One region of the Serratia sp. KH_031 genome, then DNA from elsewhere that is predicted to be linked to it. Evidence: predicted binding sites of a transcription regulator. Region 1 holds the regulator's gene; each other region holds the start of a gene.
What was found. The regulator Fur, encoded in region 1, represses iron uptake genes when iron is present. The targets are predictions, from matches to a motif close to ATAATAATGAGAACNACTATCAA.
Positions count from the first base shown of each region.

Region 2: the regulator Fur is predicted to act here: its motif matches at 2,900-2,922, upstream of AC3ISQ_RS11980 (TonB-dependent siderophore receptor).
Region 3: the regulator Fur is predicted to act here: its motif matches at 2,668-2,690, upstream of efeU (iron uptake transporter permease EfeU).
Region 4: the regulator Fur is predicted to act here: its motif matches at 3,513-3,535, upstream of ftnA (non-heme ferritin).

Region 1 covers NZ_CM174496.1:3,522,437-3,527,498, forward strand. Annotated here, with positions in the region: gene pgm (phosphoglucomutase (alpha-D-glucose-1,6-bisphosphate-dependent)) at 1-611, opposite strand, end outside; gene seqA (replication initiation negative regulator SeqA) at 689-1,228, opposite strand; gene ybfF (esterase) at 1,466-2,266, shown strand; gene ybfE (LexA regulated protein) at 2,448-2,735, shown strand; gene fldA (flavodoxin FldA) at 2,918-3,445, shown strand; gene fur (ferric iron uptake transcriptional regulator) at 3,759-4,205, shown strand; gene AC3ISQ_RS15800 (beta-N-acetylhexosaminidase) at 4,433-5,062, opposite strand, start outside.
Region 2 covers NZ_CM174496.1:2,663,856-2,668,917, reverse strand. Annotated here, with positions in the region: gene AC3ISQ_RS11995 (multidrug effflux MFS transporter) at 1-835, opposite strand, end outside; gene AC3ISQ_RS11990 (NlpC/P60 family protein) at 1,336-1,914, shown strand; gene AC3ISQ_RS11985 (3'-5' exonuclease) at 1,896-2,450, opposite strand; gene AC3ISQ_RS11980 (TonB-dependent siderophore receptor) at 3,042-5,062, shown strand, end outside.
Region 3 covers NZ_CM174496.1:2,076,390-2,081,451, forward strand. Annotated here, with positions in the region: gene AC3ISQ_RS09375 (helix-turn-helix transcriptional regulator) at 1-371, shown strand, start outside; gene AC3ISQ_RS09380 (hypothetical protein) at 452-895, shown strand; gene AC3ISQ_RS09385 (FKBP-type peptidyl-prolyl cis-trans isomerase N-terminal domain-containing protein) at 892-2,160, shown strand; gene efeU (iron uptake transporter permease EfeU) at 2,778-3,629, shown strand; gene efeO (iron uptake system protein EfeO) at 3,652-4,776, shown strand; gene efeB (iron uptake transporter deferrochelatase/peroxidase subunit) at 4,787-5,062, shown strand, end outside.
Region 4 covers NZ_CM174496.1:2,781,253-2,786,314, forward strand. Annotated here, with positions in the region: gene dcuR (two-component system response regulator DcuR) at 1-289, shown strand, start outside; gene AC3ISQ_RS12540 (YcgJ family protein) at 309-671, shown strand; gene AC3ISQ_RS12545 (YebY family protein) at 941-1,279, opposite strand; gene copD (copper homeostasis membrane protein CopD) at 1,399-2,280, opposite strand; gene yobA (CopC domain-containing protein YobA) at 2,283-2,669, opposite strand; gene ftnA (non-heme ferritin) at 2,848-3,360, opposite strand; gene AC3ISQ_RS12565 (DNA polymerase III subunit theta) at 3,711-3,941, shown strand; gene pip (prolyl aminopeptidase) at 3,982-4,941, opposite strand.

The sequences.
Region 1 (5,062 bases):
GCGTGCAAATGACCGCTGTTCCAAGCTTGCCCCAGCGACTGGCGCTGGACACCTTTCAGTTGCAGAGTCAGCAGTTCGTTAGCGCGTTTTTCGATAACCGAAGTCAGGTTAGTATCAGCCGGGCCACCGTTAGGCGGGTTGTATTTGATACCACCGTCTTCTGGTGGGTTGTGCGAAGGAGTAATCACGATGCCGTCTGCCTGCGCGCCGCCTTTGCGGTTATAGGTCAAAATGGCATGGGAAACCGCTGGCGTCGGCGTGAAACCGTTGTTTTCCTGTACCACGACATCCACACCGTTAGCGGTCAACACTTCCAGCACAGAAATAAAAGCCGGTTCGGACAGTGCATGAGTATCTTTACCCACATAGCAAGGTCCGGTTGTCCCCTGCTGCTGACGAACTTCAGCAATCGCCTGAGCAATCGCCAGAATGTGCGCTTCGTTAAAGCTTTGGCGCAACGCGCTGCCACGGTGACCCGAGGTACCAAACTTCACCGCATGAGCCGCGTTACCCACCTCTGGTTGCAGTACATAATACTGCGACGTTAATTGGGCAACGTTAATCAAATCGCTTTGCTGGGCTGGCTGCCCGGCACGTGGGTTATTCGCCATCGACATCTCTCCCTAGTCCCTGTCTGGCGGCCGAGTACGGTATCGCCCACGACCGCAGTGACGGGGTGTTCGCTAAATTAGAGTGTTCCGCAAACTTTCTCGATCAGCTCCGCAGGGAACTGCATCGCTTGCATGATGTTTTCGATCATGGTGCGTTTGCGGCCAGTGTTGGTATTGGTAATCACCCAGTAAGGGGTACCTGGAACATGTTTTGGTTTGGTGTGCGCCCCACTTGCTAGCAAAGTCTGCTGATCGCCAGCGAAATAGGTGCGGGTACGGCCATGCAGCGCGTCAGTTGCAGCGGCAAAACTTGCAGCGTCAAGGGTATATAACGTTGAAAGCACTAGCATAAAACGATTGACGACTTTGTTCTGCTCGGCGTATTCGTCCGACAGCAGCAGTTCACGAACTGCACGTACACGATCGCGTGGACGCTGAGTTGCAATCGCCTTTTCCTGCTCAGTCGCTTGAACACCCACTGCGGAAATCGCTCGCACTGGCTGCCCTGCGGTAAATTTCAACATACGCCGTAAAATATCAGACGCGCTTTCTCCAATATGTTGCGTGTGGCTGGCAATATAACGGTAAAGCTCTTCGTCAACTTCGATAGTTTTCATCTTGATCCAGTACGTTTTTTCTACTTAAAACCTGAGACCAACTCTGGCGCTCAAGTCATGGGATTATAAGGTTAAAGCGTAAGGGCGAACACTACATCGTTTTCCCAAAAGGTAAAAGCAGACTAATACCTATAAGCGGCGTCATTTGATCAGCACCTTACCATGAAAAATCTACGGTAATCATTGGGCAGATCGATCTAATGCGATCATGATACCCTAACTAAATGTCTCTACGTCATGAAGTTCACGATGAAATTACATTATCAATTACTGCCAGCAGAAACCGAGAACCTACCTATCGTTTTGATCCACGGCCTGTTTGGTAATTTGGATAACCTTGGCGTGCTGGCTCGCTCCCTTAACCAGCATCACGCGGTAATCAAGGTCGATCTGCGTAACCACGGTTTATCGCCACGCGATCCGGTGATGACTTACCCCGCAATGGCGCAGGATTTACTCCGGTTGCTCGATGATTTGGCGATTGAGAAAGCCATTGTTATCGGTCATTCGATGGGAGGCAAGGCGGCAATGGCACTGACTGCCATTGCACCGGAACGGATTGAGAAACTGGTCGCCATCGATATTGCGCCAGTAGCGTATAACACACGTCGCCACGACAAAATCTTTACCGCATTGCAAGCCGTCTTGGCGCAAGGGATCACTCAACGCCAAGCCGCAGCACAGTTGATGCGTGAGTATCTGGACGAAGAAGGTGTGATCCAGTTCCTGTTGAAATCTTTCCACAATGGCGAGTGGCGTTTCAATTTACCCGTGCTGATCGAACAATATGAAAACATCATCGGCTGGCCGGGCGTGCCCGCTTGGCCGCATCCGATCCTATTTATTCGCGGTGGGTTATCGCCTTATGTACAGGATAAATATCGTGACGATATCGCGCGCCAGTTTCCACAGGCTCGAGCTCATGTTGTCGCGGGGACTGGACATTGGGTTCACGCCGAAAAACCTGACGCGGTATTACGCGCTATTAATCGCTTTCTTGGTGAAGAGTCAAAGCCGGCTGATGAAAAAACGCGCTAAAGATAATAGCTTAGCGCGTAAACATTGTTGTTTAAGCACCTGCAAGGTAAGATGGCGCGCTATAATTTTTGCCCCCATTCTGGTTCAGATTGGGAAGCAAATTTGGGTTAGGGTTTATTGACCCGAATTGTGTTAATCGTCCGGTATTCCTGGACTCAACTCCCTTGCAGTACCGCTACCTATGGCAAAAGAAAACACGGATCGCACGACGCTGGATCTGTTCGCAGATGAACGCCGTCCGGGGCGCCCGAAAACCAACCCGTTATCGCGCGATGAGCAGCTTAGAATCAATAAGCGTAATCAGCTACGACGCGATAAAGTGCGCGGTTTACGTCGTGTAGAGCTGAAAATCAACGCAGAAGCGGTGGACGCCCTAAACAAACTGGCGGATCAGCGCAATATCAGCCGCAGCGAGTTAATCGAACAGATGTTACTGGCGCAACTGGCGGACGAACCGCTGGGACATTAATCTTGTTTGGCATGGTGTTACGGACAACACCAGATCAACACCATTTTCCTTGGTATCGCATTAACGTGATAAAACCCAAGGGCCAATTTCTGGCATGATACGCATTTACCGGTAAGAGACGCACATTGGCTACAGGCTCTTATCGCGGCACAATTTATTGAATCTAAAGGGTTATACGCTATATGGCAATCGTAGGCATTTTCTTTGGCAGCGACACTGGCAATACCGAAAACATTGCTAAGACTATCCAAAAACAATTGGGCAAAGATGTGGCTGAAGTTCACGACATTGCCAAAAGCAGCAAAGAAGACCTGGAAAAGTTCGACATCCTGCTGCTCGGTATTCCAACTTGGTATTACGGTGAAGCTCAGTGTGATTGGGACGACTTCTTCCCAACGTTGGAAGAAATTGATTTCGAAGGCAAACTGGTTGCACTGTTCGGCTGTGGTGACCAAGAAGACTACGCTGAATACTTCTGTGATGCGATGGGCACTATTCGTGACATCATCGAACCACGCGGTGCCGCGATCGTCGGTTACTGGCCAACCACAGGCTACCATTTTGAAGCCTCAAAAGGTTTAGCTGATGATAATCACTTCCTCGGTTTGGCGATCGACGAAGACCGTCAACCAGAATTGACCAATGAGCGTGTGAATGCTTGGGTTAAGCAGATTTCTGAAGAGCTGAGCCTCGCTGACATTATTGGTTAATCACGCCATAGCCCTGTGAAATGCAGGGCTTTCATAGGCAGCAGATATTAAAGTAATAGAAGCTACAAATTTGTAACTTCTCACGTCATTACGGTAGACTGCGTCAACGGTTTATCCCGCTCATCAACGCATTGGCTGCACACCATGCAAAAAATGCTAATGACTCTTTGTTAACAATCGGCGGTTTCTATTTATAGCTACCGGTTCTATAATGAGACGCAATTAACTCTTGTGCCGACCGATGTTACAGGCGACAACGCCCTAACTTGTTTAGCCTTCACTTTGTTTAGCATAGTAACAGGACAGAATCCGCATGACTGACAACAATACTGCACTGAAGAAGGCCGGCTTAAAAGTCACGCTTCCGCGACTCAAAATCCTGGAAGTGCTACAGGATCCGGAATGCCATCACGTCAGTGCGGAAGATCTGTACAAAAAACTGATAGATATGGGTGAAGAAATTGGCTTGGCAACGGTTTACCGTGTGTTGAACCAGTTCGATGATGCAGGGATCGTGACTCGTCATAATTTCGAAGGCGGTAAATCCGTGTTCGAACTGACACAACAACATCACCATGACCATCTAATTTGCCTAGACTGCGGCAAAGTGATCGAGTTCAGCGACGAATCTATCGAAGTCCGTCAGCGTGATATCGCTAAACAACACGGCATCAAACTCACCAATCATAGCCTGTATTTGTACGGTCACTGTGAAGCAGGTGACTGCCTTGAAGATGACTCGCTGCACAATAAAAGATAATTCTGGGTAAGCCAGAATGCAGAAACCGCCGATAACAGGCGGTTTTTTTATACCTATGATTTACAGACAAAAAAATCCCCGGCAGCACCGGGGGAAAGATCATGTCATGAAATACTACAATTGCAGCGGCACTCTCTACGCGGTACTGCTTTACAGCTAACTCACTACCCTCTCACACTCACTTTACTGTTTGCCCACCCGCCGACACGCAAGTGGGCATTCAGTCATTACACTTTCACGGGTTCTGCACGGCTATAACGCTTGCCATCCGGGCTAACAGCACGGATTTGTACATCGCCTGCCACGGCTGGTTTAGCGTTGGCATCGTAACGTTGCCATTGCTTACCACCGTCGGTTGAGTACTCAATACCCAGACCCGGCAATGAAATGTTGGCTTCCAGTTTACCGCCCACAACACGTGCTCCAGGGACTGGCAGACGGTAACTAACGCCACCTTTATCCAGTTTGGCCAGTTCACGCTGTCCCATCAGGTTGGCAAAGTGCAGCCAATCTCTGTCCAACGTTTTGGTATCAACAAAGTGCGTTTCGCCACCTTTGTACTCACGACCCGCCTTGTAATCCTGCTCCCAGCTTGCACGGTGCCATGCACGCTCTGCCACCGACAGAACACGAGGGAAGTACATGTATTCTGCCTGTTTGTCGGTACGAACGACCTCGCTCCACAGTTGGGCAGACAGACCGAATGTACCCGGCCACGGTTTATCGCTCTTAGCGGTAAAGTGGTTGCCGTCACGGTCAACCGAGGTTTCGGCGTTCTGCGGCAGGTTGTCTGGCGCGAAGCTAAAGATCTTCTGCTCGTCGCTGAAGCGAGTGCCCCAGTAGTAACCGCTCTCGTT
Region 2 (5,062 bases), 860 kb from region 1:
ACACGCCTCCGGTGGCCAAGCAAACCGGGCGACCCACCTTATGAATGATGCGGTTGGCAATAAAGCTCACTAACATGATCCAAAAGCCGTTGGCACCGAATACCAATGAGAACTGCAACGGTGTCAAACCGGCGGTTCCCATTAACACGTTCGGAGCCAGTGAAACATAGGTCAGCGCCATGCCCATCGCACCTGAGTTAACCAAGGCAAAGGAAATAAAACGGCGGTCACTGAGAATGCGGGCGTATTGTCGTAATGGCAATCCTTTGACCGGCACGGTATCGGCAGGGCGGGTCTCTGGCAAAAAGCGGGCGATCAACAGCAACACCAGCAAGGCATAAAGCACCAGGAACCAGAACGGTGCGCGCCAGCCGAAAGCTTCCGCCAATAATCCACCCAATAAAGGCGCTAATGCAGGAATGATGTTCAACGTACCGTTTAGGAAGCCAAAGGCGCGGGCGGCATCATCGCCATTTAAACGATCGCGCACACCGCTGAATGCAACGACAGCGGTACAACAGACCGCGCAGCCTTGCAACAGGCGTGAGGCGACAAACATTGTTGGTGTTGTCGCCAACGCTGCCATTGCAGCCCCAACCATATAGATAACAATGCCCGCTAATGCGATGGGTTTACGCCCATAGTTATCAACCAATGGCCCAGCAATAATCTGTCCCACTCCTAGCACTAAAATGAACAGCGAGATGGTGGATTGAATCAATGCTTCGCTGCTGTCTAGACCCACGGCGATAGCCGGTATGGTAGGAAGGTAGAGATCGATTCCCAGAGGTCCTAACAAAATCAGGCTGAGAAGAAGAAAGAGAAATCGTTGCATAACAGAATCGGCACATCCGAGTGACAAAGAGAACTAGAGTAGAGATTCTGTTAACAAATAGAAAGGAATAAAGACAGGTTATTGTTAGTTTGATGTTGTTTTGGACACTGCATAAGGTGACAAAATATGTGGCAATTGGAAATTAACATTTCTTTAATAAAATAAATTGTCTTTTTGTTGTTACGTTACATTGCTGGGTGAAATGATTAAGTAATACAAATATGACAAATCGGAAGGTGCTGACATCAAACATAAATTTCATCTATTTAATGAGTGATGGATTTTAAGGTTTATGTCATTAATGTAAAAAATTAATAACGGTCTCTTGGGGTGGTGAAAAAATAATCAATTTTTATTTGCCATGCTAGAGTGCTTTTTATACCATCCGGGCTCTATTAAACGGGCCCACTCAGATTAATTGTCACCTATCTGTTGGGGAGATATATCAATACAAGGATTCCATGCAAATGTGACGATTGCAGTGATTGGAATGTAATACGATGAGAAGTAAAAATTTTTTAACCCATTACGGTTTTATATTTATATTTTCCCTCTTGGTCAGCTATCAAGCGGATGCTTCACTGAGCACCCGTGAAAACGGACGAGACCCGTTTAATCAGTCTTCAAGCACCCTAATCAAAAATGATGCCACTGTGCGTGCTGCCGTGCTTGAACATTATCGCCATTGGGAAGGTGTTCGCTATTTGTGGGGCGGTAATAGCAGAAAAGGCATTGATTGTTCTGCGTTTGTACAAAGAGCTTTTAGTAGTCAATTTGGTGTTAATTTGCCACGTACGACACAAGGGCAGAAAAATTTAGGTGAACAAGTTTCTCGCCAAAATATTGTTCCCGGAGATCTGATTTTCTTCTCTGGCCCAAAGAATCGCCGCCATGTAGGTATTGCGATAGGTAACGATAGTTTTGTCCATGCATCAACTAGCCAAGGCGTGACTATTTCCAGTTTGAAAAATCCTTATTGGAATCGTTATTATCGTTTTACTCGCCGAGTCATCACCAATGATTCCAACGGTGTTTTGGCAAAGCGTAATCATTCAGAAATTCAAACGGCTTTACGATAATAGAGTGCCGAAATGGTATCTGCGACATAACGCGCCTGGTGTTTGGCATCATCTAACGCCCGGTGCGGAGTTCCTTCAAATGGGCGCTCTTTCTTGGGGTTGAAGCCGTGTATCTCTGCTAGTGTGATGACGGTTCGCACATCTTGAGTATCCCAAAACTTCCATGGGCAAGGCATTTCCAACTGTTGGAAAGCATGTTCCAGGATTGAACAATCAAACTCTTTGCCATTACCCCATACTTTGACCGTATCGGTCGCGTTCATGTGGATAAACCGAGTCAAATTGGTTAGCACACGTTTGAGCGTTTCAGTGCCGCTAAACGCCAATTTACGCGCTTCATCCGATTGTTTTGCCCACCAAGCCACGGTATCTAGACTGATAGTCCTCCCCGGTTGTTCCTTTTGACTGTTAACTGATGTTTCGAATTCGGCACCTAATTCACCGGTTTTAGGATCGAAAAAGACGGCAGCCACCACCAGAATGACGGCACTCGATTTTATATCCAAGGTTTCAATATCTAACATCAAATGATGCATGGGCGATCCTGCTTGCTGAATTATCTTTCATGTTACACCAAACGAGGCTGGGGTGAGTAGCCACAGTGACGAGACGTCTTGAAAACTCTGGTTATACTTGGCACAGGCGGAAAGTGGCTAATCACGTTATGATAGTAAAAGAACAGGTATCAGGTAGGAACGGCAGTTGAGAGAAATTATCTTCATTTTATGTATGTTCGCGTATTTGCTGGGGTTCGGTTACCTAGGCATTTTTGTGAGTGACAAAATTTGTGAGAAATCCAACAATTACAGCAAGCTGTGCCGACTGGTGGATGTTTCTGCACCTTATATTCCGAGCCCTAAGTCACCCGCTGGCTACTTATCCGGAAAGTAATGATAGGTAGACAACAGCCATCATCCCCAAGATTAAATACGATCCTGACAATCCCGCTGAAAATAGGTTGATATAATTCACTTTATTTATAACAATGATAATAATTATCATTGTTATTATCGTTTATAGTATTGTTCAATCTAGAGTACCGAAAGACCTCTGGGATAATGTCGCGGAACGTCGTCGACACGGTTTTTTACGGTACAACTTCAATGGGTTCATTAAGGGTCATGAGTATGTCCGTGCTTTTTCCTCTCAAACGTTGCCACTTGTTATGTTCTTTGGCGTTACTTTCCCCATCATTTTCTTTTGCAGAAGAGACGTTAGTCGTCACCGCTCAGCCTGCAGATAATGCGGAAAGCAAGACGCAGGGGTACACTGCTACCACTAGCATAGGAGCGACTAAAACCGATCAACCGCTCATTCTCACGGCGCAGTCGGTTTCAGTGGTGACGCGCCAACAAATGGACGATCAAAATGCTCAGACGGTCAATGAGGCGCTGAACTATACCCCTGGCGTATTTACCAACTTTGCCGGTGGTGCCACGCGCTATGACACCGTTTCATTGCGAGGTTTCCACGGTGGGGACGTCAATAATACCTTCCTCGATGGGCTGCGTTTGCTGAGTGACGGCGGTAGTTATAACGCCTTGCAAGTTGATCCTTGGTTCCTGGAACGTATTGATGTGATCAAAGGACCCGCAGCCGTGATGTATGGGCAAAGCATTCCCGGCGGGTTGGTAGCCATGACTTCTAAACGTCCACAGTTTGCGACAGAAGGGCATGTTCGCGGCATGGCGGGTAACAATAATACGTTAGGCGGGGCGTTTGATTTGACTGGCGCGTTGACCGACCAATGGGCCTATCGACTCACTGGCATGACTCGTACTAGCGATACCATGTACGATCATCAACGTGAAGAACGTTACGCGATTTCACCGTCGCTGTTGTGGCAACCTGATGAAAATACCTCGTTATTATTGAGAGCCTATTTGCAAAAAGATCCGTCTGGAGGTTATCACAGCTCAGTACCGGCAGATGGCAGCCTGTATGCGAGCCAGGGCGATAAACTCAGTCGTGGATTTTTCGATGGTGAAAGTAGCCGCAATGAATTCAAGCGTTGGGAGCAGATTTATAGTTATGACTTCTCTCACAGCTTTAATGATGTCTGGTCATTTAATCAAAAAGCGAGTTACACCCATTCCAATGTCGAACTGGAACAGGTCTATCAAATTGGTTGGGACGAAACCCACACCAATCTTAACCGTTGGTATAGTGGCTCCAATACCTCGCTGAACGCCTATGCCATTGATAACCAATTAGTGGCCGATTTTATTACCGGGCCGTTAGCGCACAAAGTGATGTTGGGTGTGGATTATCAAAACTTCCGCAACTCTCTGTGGGAAGAGAGTGCGGCAGCAACGCCATTAAATCCGTATACCGGAATTTCAGGTGGGCCAGAACTGACCGGCTTGGTGCATACCGACTCTATTCGTCGTTATGAGCAAACCGGGATCTATTTACAAGATGAGATTAACATTGACCGTTGGTACTTCAATCTTGCCGGGCGTTTTGACCGTTTAGAGAGCAAGAATACCGTTCTGAATAACAATACGACCGACGAGCGCACGGACGATCACGTCAGCAGCCGTGCTTCTGTATTGTATCATTTCGATAGTGGTTTTTCGCCGTATGCCAGTTACAGCACGGCGATAACGCCAGCCGTATTGGCCGACCAGAGTGGTCATTTGTTGAAACCCACGACCAGTGAACAATATGAGATCGGCCTGAAATATCAACCACCAGGCAGCAGCTCGCTGTATAGCGTTTCATTATACGATCTGACGCAAAAAGACGTTGCTAACCGCTTGGTCCAAGAGAGTTATTACGTTCCCGCAGGGAAAGTGAACTCTCAGGGCATCGAATTGGAAGCACGCACTAAAGTTACCGAGCGGTTGAATATCATTGCTGGTTACAGTTATAACAAGGTGAAATTCAAAGATGCAGTGGATGGCAACGACGGCAACACGCCATATTTAGTGCCAGATCAAATCGCCTCGTTATGGGGACAATACGACGCAGGTTATGGACTGAATTTAGGCGCGGGTATCCGTTATATCGGTAAACAATGGGCCGATAACGAGAACACGTTACGTATTCCATCGGTGACGTTATTGGATGCCTCGGTGCGCATGAATCTGGCGAGCGTCAATAGTGCGTTGAAGGGCGCTTATGTTCAGTTAAACGTGAATAACCT
Region 3 (5,062 bases), 1.4 Mb from region 1:
GGGTGGATAACATCGTGACATTGGCCTTGCCGCTGGCGGATTGGACCGTGCAGTTGCAGCGCGCGGGGGCGATGACGCAGAGAGATAACCCGGTGGGGATTCAACGTGAGCCCCTGTCCCCGGCCGAATCCCGTGTAATGGGTTACTTGGTACAAGGGCATTCGATGCAGGAGATTGCGGGGTTAACGATGCGCAGCGTGAAAACCGTGACCGCACAAAAGAGCCGTGCCATGCACAAAATGGGCATAGCGCACTGTGCCCAACTGGTGGCGGTGCAATCGGTGCTGATGGACAGCCTGCGCACGACCTCCGCTTGGTCGCCGACTGTGTCGGTTATGGCACCGGACAGGAGAGAGGCTCGATTTTATTAATTTGCTCTGATTTCATTGATAATTCACTGCTCTGCAAGGGGCAAGGATACACACGCTGTCGTGTTTTACAGGAGTTAACCGTGAAGCGAATTTTCCTTTTATCGTCCCGTCCTGCCGTGCTGGGAGTGTCGTTGCTGCTGTTGGGTTGCCAGAGCGAAACCCCACCAACCGAGAAGCCGCTAGACCGCGCCACCCCCGCCAGCCTATCGACCCCGAAAGCTGAGAGTATTCCGCTGCCACCCCCGGCGCCACCGGCCCATCCGGGGCGTGAAAAAATCGGTCAATGCCAGAGCGAACTGGCTTCGCTCAAGCTGCTCAATAATAAACAGTATGCCCTGCGCAAAGCCCAGTTCAACAGCTTGGTGTCGAGTGCCGGGGTGTACACCGCGGTGCGTGAAGACGTGAACATCCAAACCAAATACACGCTAGATGCGTTGTACAAATACAAAACCAATCTGGTGTGTGCCGACATCGAGCGTGATGTGCTGCAGGCATTGGTGCGGCGTGGAGAGAGTGTGAAATGAAACATCGGTTAGTCTGTGGTGCCTTGTTGGCGCTGACCTGCGGCGGCGTACAGGCCGAGGAGGCCTCTCAGGCACAAACACTGGATTCGCTGGAAAGCATTACCCGGCAAACGGATGAGGCGCCGGCTTTGCTGTATTTAACGCCGTCACAAGTGGCGTCGGCGGCGGAAGAGATGGCCAAACCGGCGCCGCGCCGGGCGAAACCCAGCCGGGCAGGGAGTCAGGCCGACAGCGGCAGCCTGCGTGAACTCAAGGCGCAGCAGGCAGTGATTAACCAACTGCTGGCCAAAGCCAATCAACAGACGGCGGAACTGGCTCAACTGCGCCAGCAGCTATCACAAACTGAGCAAAGCAGTGAACAACTGACGGCCTTGCAAGCCACACTCAAGCAGGTGCAGCAGGACGGTGAAAGCCTGAAACAGCAACTGGCAAGCCAAACCGATGCGCTGAAAGCCACACAAAGTGAGAAAACCGCACTGCAACAAACGCTGACCGCCAACCAAGATGAACGCACGGCGTTGCAGCAAACATTGACGGCTAACCAGACCGAACGCACGGCCTTGCAAACCCAACTGGCGGCATTGAAAACCGAACTGGAAAAAGCTCAACAAGAGAAAAAACCGACCGTCACCGTGCCACAAACTGGCGATGGCGCACGTGATTACGCGATTGGTACTGAGCTGGGGGCAGAAATACTGGCGTTGCTGGATGAGCGTAGCCGTGATGGCATCACCGTCGACAAAACCCTAGCACTGGCGGGAGTGGAAGACAGTTTTAGCGGCAAATACCGCCTGACGGCAGACAAAGTGACGCAGGCACTGAAAGCCCTGACCACCGCGCAGCAAACCCAAGAGCAGGCGCTGAAAACCCAGACCGAACTCAAGGGCAGCAAATACCTGGAATCCTTCAAGAAACAGCCGCGGGCGAAAAAGGCCGCGCTCGGTTATTACTACCGGGTGGATTATCAGGGCAAAGGGGCGATAGCGGATAATGATACCGTCGCCATCGTGGTGAAAGAGAGCCTGACGGACGGCACGGTGATTAAGGATATGGAACTGGCCGACACTTCAATATCGCAACCGCTGAATGCCTATCCCCCGTTGTTCAAAACCGCGCTGAGTCAGATACAAAACCACGGCAGCGTGACCTTGGTGGTACCACCAGCGCTGGCGTATGGCGACAAGGGGCTGCCGCCGTCGATCCCGCCGGGCTCGACCATGGTGTATACCGTGCGGGTGCTGGATGTGATCCCGGCAGTGAAATAATTCTCTCCCCAGCCACTGGCTGTAATGCTAGTCAGTTAGCCTATTTTTGCTGATGCCGTGTAAGTTTCGGTCGCTAGACATTCGTTATTCCCTATGACGCGGACAACCGCGACCGAGTTGGGGGGCCAAGAGCTGCCCCCCCAACACCCCGAGCCCTTGCCATATCAGGCGAAATCCCTGCGCTATGGCACTGCGCATCACGGCTGGCTGTGCAACAGACGTCCCTGTCTGTTTCGCCTAAATCCGCCTTCCCTGGCGGATTTGCCTATGCTCCGTTTCTCCGCTCAGCGCCTTCAATGGCGTTAACACCAGTGCTCTACTCACTAATACCGAATTGGCAAAAACCGCTAAAAAACTCAAGATTAACTGAACGGCATTAAGCCCCGTGGCTGGGGATCATCCCACCCCAAGATCTTTCCCTAGGTGTTCAGTTTCCTACCATTAAACTTTTCCACTGAAATATTTGATTAGAAAAAATCACTGTTCCCCCTACTTGCAATTCTTTTTATTGTAATGATAATCACTATCGTTCTGGTTTACTTTTCTTTACATTCGGTTAGGCGTTGATTTTGTCACGTAGCGACTGAGCGATGGCGGTCTTTTCAGGGGTATCACCTATGTTTGTTCCCTTCCTTATCATGTTTCGTGAGGGGCTGGAGGCGGCGTTAATCGTCAGCCTGATTGCCAGTTATCTAAAAAGAACGCAGCGCGGTCAATGGCTGGGCGCAGTGTGGGCGGGCATTATCATCGCCGTCGTGTTGTGCTTGGCGCTGGGCATCTTCATTAACGAAACCACTGGCGAATTCCCGCAAAAACAACAGGAACTGTTTGAGGGGATGGTGGCGGTGGTGGCGGTATTGATTTTGACCTACATGGTGTTCTGGATGCGTAAGGTGGCTAGATCCGTCAAAACGCATTTGGAAGGGGCGATTGATAAGGCGCTCAACACAGATCAAGGTCAGGGCCAAGGCTGGGCGTTGGTGGCGATGGTGTTCTTTGCCGTCGCGCGCGAAGGGTTAGAGTCGGTGTTCTTCCTGTTGGCGGCTTTCCAGCAAGATGTTGGCATCGCTGCGCCGATCGGGGCACTCCTCGGTTTAGCCTGCGCCATCGTGCTCGGCATGATGATCTACTGGGGCGGTGTGAAACTGCATCTGGCGAAGTTCTTCAAGTGGACCAGCCTGTTTATTCTGTTCGTGGCGGCAGGGCTGGCGGCGGGTGCCATTCGCGCCTTCCATGAGGCCGGCTTGTGGAACCATTTCCAAGACATTGCCTTTGATTTTAGCAATCACCTTTCTACCCACTCGCTGTTTGGCACCTTGCTAGAAGGCATGTTCGGCTATCAAGAAGCGCCAACGGTCAGTGAAGTGGCGGTTTATTTCCTGTACCTGATCCCAGCGTTAATTTTCTTCTTCCTGCCACAGCGGATGGACGCGGTGGCCGTTTCGACAACACATAAAACACCTCGTTAATCATTTATAAAGGGAACCTTGTATGTCTCCATTATTTCGCCGTAAGGCATTGTTGTTGGCGGTGCCTGCGCTGGCACTGAGCTTCAACGCATTGGCGGCTGATGTGCCGCAAGTCAAAGTGACGGTTAACGATAAGCAGTGTGAACCGATGCAATTGACCGTCCCAGCCGGTAAAACCCAATTTGTGGTGCGCAATAGCAGCCAGAAAAACCTGGAATGGGAAATCCTGAAAGGGGTGATGGTGGTCGAAGAGCGTGAAAATATCGCGCCGGGTTTCACGCAAAAAATGACCGCTAATCTAGAGCCGGGCGAATACGACATGACCTGCGGTTTGCTCAGTAACCCGAAAGGCAAATTGACAGTAACAGCCGCCGCTGGCGCGGTGACCGACGGCAAGCCTAACGCGTTGGATCTGGTTGGGCCGATTGCCGAATACAAGGTTTACGTGACTAAAGAAGTCGATGGATTGGTCAAGCAAACCAAATTGTTCACCGATGCGGTGAAAGCGGGCAACGTAGAAGCCGCGCGCAAACTGTATGCCCCGACGCGTCAGCATTACGAGCGCATCGAGCCTATCGCAGAATTGTTCTCTGATTTGGATGGCAGCATTGACGCCCGTGAAGATGATTACGAGCAAAAATCCGCCGATCCGAATTTCACCGGTTTCCACCGTTTGGAGAAAGCGTTGTTCGCCGACAACAGCACCAAGGGTATGGATAAGTATGCTGAGGGTCTTTATACCGACACCGTTGAACTGCAAAAACGTATCGGTGAGCTGACCTTCCCGCCGAGCAAGGTGGTGGGCGGTGCCGCGGCGCTGATCGAAGAAGTGGCAGCCAGCAAAATTAGCGGTGAAGAAGATCGCTACAGCCGTACTGATTTGTGGGATTTCCAGGCTAACGTCGATGGCTCGCAGAAAATCGTCAACCTGTTGCGTCCGTTGTTGGTGAAAGCCAATAAACCGCTGTTGGACAAGATTGACGCTAACTTTAAAACCGTCGACAGCGTACTGGCGAAGTACAAAACGGCAGACGGTTATGAGTCTTACGAGAAGCTGACCACCGCTGACCGCAACGCAATGAAAGGACCGATCACCACGCTGGCAGAAGATTTATCGCAACTGCGCGGTGTGTTAGGGCTGGATTGAGGCACCGACGATGAGTGATAAGTATCAACCTGATTTACCATCGCGTCGTCGTTTGCTGTTGGGGATGGGCATGATGAGTGGTGCGCTCGCGCTGGGCAGCTGCCCGGTGCGGGCGGCAGATAACACAGAAGATAGCACGGCAGAGCCACTAGCAACGCCGCAGGATGAACGCTGGCAGAAACAACCGTTTTACGGCACCCATCAGGCGGGGATTTTGACCCCACAACAATCCGCAATGATGTTGGTAGCGTTTGACGTGTTGGCGACCAATAAGCCGGATCTGGAA
Region 4 (5,062 bases), 740 kb from region 1:
TCATAACAATGCCAGCAAAAAACTGCCAAAGGGTTTAACCAGCCTCACGTTGAGTACAATATGTGAGTGGATCGCACAACATCATGACACTGAGTTCTCTACCGATAACTTGGCGGCCGCCATTGGCATATCACGAGTCTCATGCCGTAAGTATCTGATTTATTTATCAGAAATACAAATTCTTACCACCCGTATTCTGTACGGCACAACCGGACGCCCGGTCTATCTCTACCAGCTCAAAGCCGATGCTTTAGCGTTGTTGAAAGAATATTGCCAACCAAAATCCTAACAATATGAGGGAGCGAACAATGAAAAAATCATTAATCCTATTAGCATTATCAATCAGTTGTATTGCGGGTTCCGCAGGGGCGACAACCGCCAAAAAAGCACTCAAATCCCCCGTTTCCGGGGTTGTCTGCGATCAATATATTTGTGTCAATGCTACCGATGGCGTTTCGATTCCGCTCACAGAGAAGTACTTAGGCAAGAAAAAAAGCGATCGGTTGTCAACGGATAGCGATTTTGACCATACGGAATTCACTTTCGCCAATGGCGTATTCTGCGATGTGAAAGAAAAGCTTTGCCGCAAAGATCGTTATTATGGAGAGGACGGAAAGCGCAGCGGTGCCGTTGATGAAAAAACAACAGCGTTGTTGTTTGGTAAGAAGTAATAAGCTAAAAATAACATAAAAATCATACAAATAAAAAAAGACCGAATACGATTCCTATATTCGGTCTAGGGAAATGGCTCTTGGGAGAGAGCCGTGCGCTAAAAGTTGGCATTTAGTGCAAGGCTTGTTCAGCCGTGCAATTTAAGAATAGTCTAATGTGCCAGTTTTGCCAGCGAGCCTAACACGCAGTGATAGTTTCGCTGTGAAACAAATTTAGCACACAACTCAATCAACCGTTAACCATCTCGTAACTCATTGGTTGATAGACGCTATTTCGCACACAACTTCTCAGCACGCTCGCGAAACGGCGTGACATCCATTTTGTGGCCTGGGTTATTAGCATCATCTAGTAGGATCACATCCAAGGATTCAGCGCGCAGTTGGCCAGCCTTCACCTGCTCCGCCGCCACGTCATTCAGAGGATATTGCATCAGCGTACTGTTATTGAGAACAAACACCGCACCACCTTTTCGGCATTGCAGCGTCACTTCTTCTTTGACGAATGCCCATTGTTTGCCGTATTCCAGTTTGCTGACGTTCACGATCCCTGCTGCCAGTACGCTGGTTGAGGTTGCCAGAAGCGCAATGCCAAGTAATACCGATTTCATGTTATGGCCTTCAGTTGCAATTTTCCGTAATTCTCCCGCAATTCGGTAGGTTACGGCAAGTCGCAATATGATATCGACGCCGATGTTATACCAGAACTGAAGTTGTACTGGCGTTGACGTTATACTGGCGCTGAAGTTGCAAATAAACTCACTAGCATGAGCACCACCGCACCTAACGCAATTTCACTCCAACAGGCTACCACCACGCCACGCAGTGCCAGCGTTGGGTTAGTGCGCATGATAGGCACCACCACATAGCGATTGGCGATGGCGACCAATACCATTAACGCCACTAACACCATTTTGATCGCCAATAAACGTTGATAAGGCGAAGAAAAATTTAACGGCCAATGTCCCAACACCAGCAGGTTATTGATGATCCCAGTGATAATGACCAATATCACGGCACCATGCCCCCAAGACGAGAAGCACACCAACGTAGTAACAGCGTCGTGACGCCATTTCGGTTGAGATAGATAGCGCATACAAATCAGCAACGGCAATAAACTACCAAACCAATAACCTGCGGCTAACAGATGTAAGGCATGGTTAAAACGATGCAACGCACCAACACCCCCTTGATACATTGCCGCATGGCCGATGAATGCCAAGCTGATTAACAATAATGCCGAAAGCGAAACCAGAGCGCGTAGCTGCCAGGGTTTCGGTAATATTAGCGCCAACAGACTTAACGCCGAAAAGGCAAGGTGCCAGCGCCACACTTCACCGAAGGTCGTGCCAAGAACTGCCAGCCAAATTGCAGGTTGATAAGTATCCGTCCAACCATCGCCCATTTGCCCGGCCTGGATCATCAACAAAAATCCAGCAGAAAGCGCGGCTATCCAAGTGGCCGAAACCAACAGCCGGCGGGTGTCGCGAGTCAACTGTGGGGAGAGAGGCTGCGGAGATAACAAGGCGCAGAATAGACCTACGCCAAACATTATCATCACCGCCGCAAAGTGCACAAATCGGCACAGGACGAACAGTGTCGCCAAAGTCATGCTTATTTTACGGTAAAGCTGTATTGGCCTTTGGTTTTATGACCATCAACCGACACCACGTGCCAGTCAACGTTATATTTACCTGCGGCCAACTTACTTTCGATCGGCAGGTTGATTTGTGTGTTGTTGCTAGGATCAATCTTCAGCGCGCCAGTTTTCACCACGTTATTGTCTGGCCCGGTGATTTTAATACCACTGAAGTTAGGCTCGATACCTTCAGAAAAATTGAGTGTTAGCGTTTCAGGTGCCTGATTCACAATGGCATCAGCAGCCGGGTTTTCCACTTTCAAGTGGGCGTGAGCCAATGCCTGTTGGGAGGACAAACCGACAAACAGCACAAAGACGGTAGAAAGCAGACGGTAAGAAGAACGAATTTTCCCAATCACGATGGTATTCCTTCAGATGAAAAATGTAATAAATCACGCCAAATCATAACTACCGTCTATCGGTAAGTCGAGCATATCACTAGAATTTTGCGATCCACCAGCACACAATTTTAGGCTTGCCAAATTGCGGACGAAAAAAAACCGCATCCTAAACAGTACGCGGTTTCTTCTAATACCAAAATTAAGCCTGCGGATTGCCGCCTGTTGCACCCATTTTCTTCAGATCTTTGTCGATGAAGAACAGACCCTTACCGCTATCACCCACCAGCGCCAGTTTATCCAGCACAGATTTGAATAGTTTTTCTTCTTCATGCTGCTCAGAAACATACCATTGCAGGAAGTTGAAGGTGGAGTAATCACGGGTGGTCATTGCCACGTGCGCCAGTTCATTAATTTGCTTGGTGATGTGCTGCTCGTGTTCGTAAGTTTGAGCAAAAACATCGGCCAACGATTTGAACTCAACTGGCGGAGCCGCGATGGTACCCAACAATGGTAGAGCGCCAGTATCGCTCAGGTAGTCGAACAGACGCTGCATATGCTGCATCTCTTCCTGTGAATGTTCACGCAGGAACGCTGCCGCACCTTCAAAACCTTTCTCGGCACACCAAGCGCTCATTTGCAGGTACAGGTTGGCAGAATAGAATTCCAGGTTCAGTTGTTCATTCAACTTCTTGGTCATTTCTTGCGTCAGCATGATTATTCCTTTTTCTTGGCAGGTCATGAATTTAATTTCACGCATTATGCCCAGATTAAAACAAAATAAAAACACTTGATTCACATTAATCATGGCATCAATTTAATTTGAATATAAATCAATGTGTTAAAATAAAACAAATGCGCAAGTTAATTGTTATGATAATTATTATCGTCAAGCCAAAGCAAATTAGAAGCGAATAATTCTTATTTATAAAAATAAATAAATTACATTATATAAAACCAATAAATAACCATAATGAAAAAAGGGATTAAGTTTCATGCTTGCCAAGCGTTGGCGAGTGGATTACCTTTTGCGCTAATTCGGATTGATGATGTAAGGAGCCGACGGTGGGTTACAATCTGGCAGAGCTTGCCAAAGAAGATATGGATAAGGTGAATGTGGATCTGGCAGCGTCTGGTGTGGCATTTAAAGAACGCTACAATATGCCAGTGATTCCAGAGATGGTTGAACGTGAACAACCTGCTCATCTGCGCGATTACTTTCGCGAACGTGTGATGCATTATCGTGGCGAATCGCACAAATTCTCGCGTCTGCCTTACGAGCCAAAAACCAAATAACTGACCAGCCCTGTAAACGTCACAGGGCTGGAGCTACGATTTACACTGATTTACCTGCGAAACGGTCGGTTGCCAACATCAGTTGATGCAAGATCCCCGGCTCATCAAATGAATGCCCCGCCCCTTCGACAATATGCAATTCAGCTTCCGGCCAAACCTTTTTCAAATCCCATGCGTTCTGCACTTGGCAGGCCATGTCATAACGACCATGAATGATCACCGCAGGTATGTGACGTATTAATGCCACGTCTTGCAGCAACTGATCATCACTGTCCAAAAAACCTAAGTGGGTGAAATAGTGGTTTTCAATGCGGGCAAAGGCCAAAGCAAAATCATCCTCACCGAAAGAAGCCGAAGTCGGGCTTGGCAGCAAGGTCACGGTTTCCCCTTCCCATACACTCCACAATCGTGCAGCTTCCAGTTGCACTTCTTTATCCGGTGAGGTCAGGCGCTGGCGATAAGCTGCAATCACGTCTTTGCGCTCTTCGTCAGAGAGAATGGATAACACACGCGCCCATTTGTCCGGGAAGAAGCGCGATGCGCCATCTTGGTAGTACCAAAGCAGCTCTTGCTTGCGTAGGGTAAAAATACCGCGCAATACCAGTTCACTGGCGCGTTCGGGGTGTTTTTGTGCATAAGCCAGTGCCAAGGTCGAGCCCCAAGAGCCGCCAAACACCAACCACTTCTCCACACCCGCCATTTCACGCAGGCGTTCGATATCGTTAACTAAATCCCAAGTGGTATTGTTATCCAGGCTGGCATGAGGTTTAGAACGCCCACAACCACGTTGGTCGAACAACATCACCTTATAAAGCTCAGGATCAAACAACTGCCGATGGTAGGGAGAAATACCACCGCCCGGCCCACCGTGGATAAATACCGCCGGTTTCCCGTTCGGATTACCGCTCAGTTCCCAATAAATTTTGTGACCATCCCCGGTATCCAACCAACCGCTGTCATACGCTTCTAATGGCGGGTACAAACCGCGTAATTGTTCCATGGCGCTTCCGTCTGTTGGTGAATGATGCTTTCAATCAAAGACCAAGCCCTGTAGCTGGTCAACGTCAAAATCGCAAAAAATCGTTGTTCCATCTGCATTTGCTTAAAATGACGACGAATTG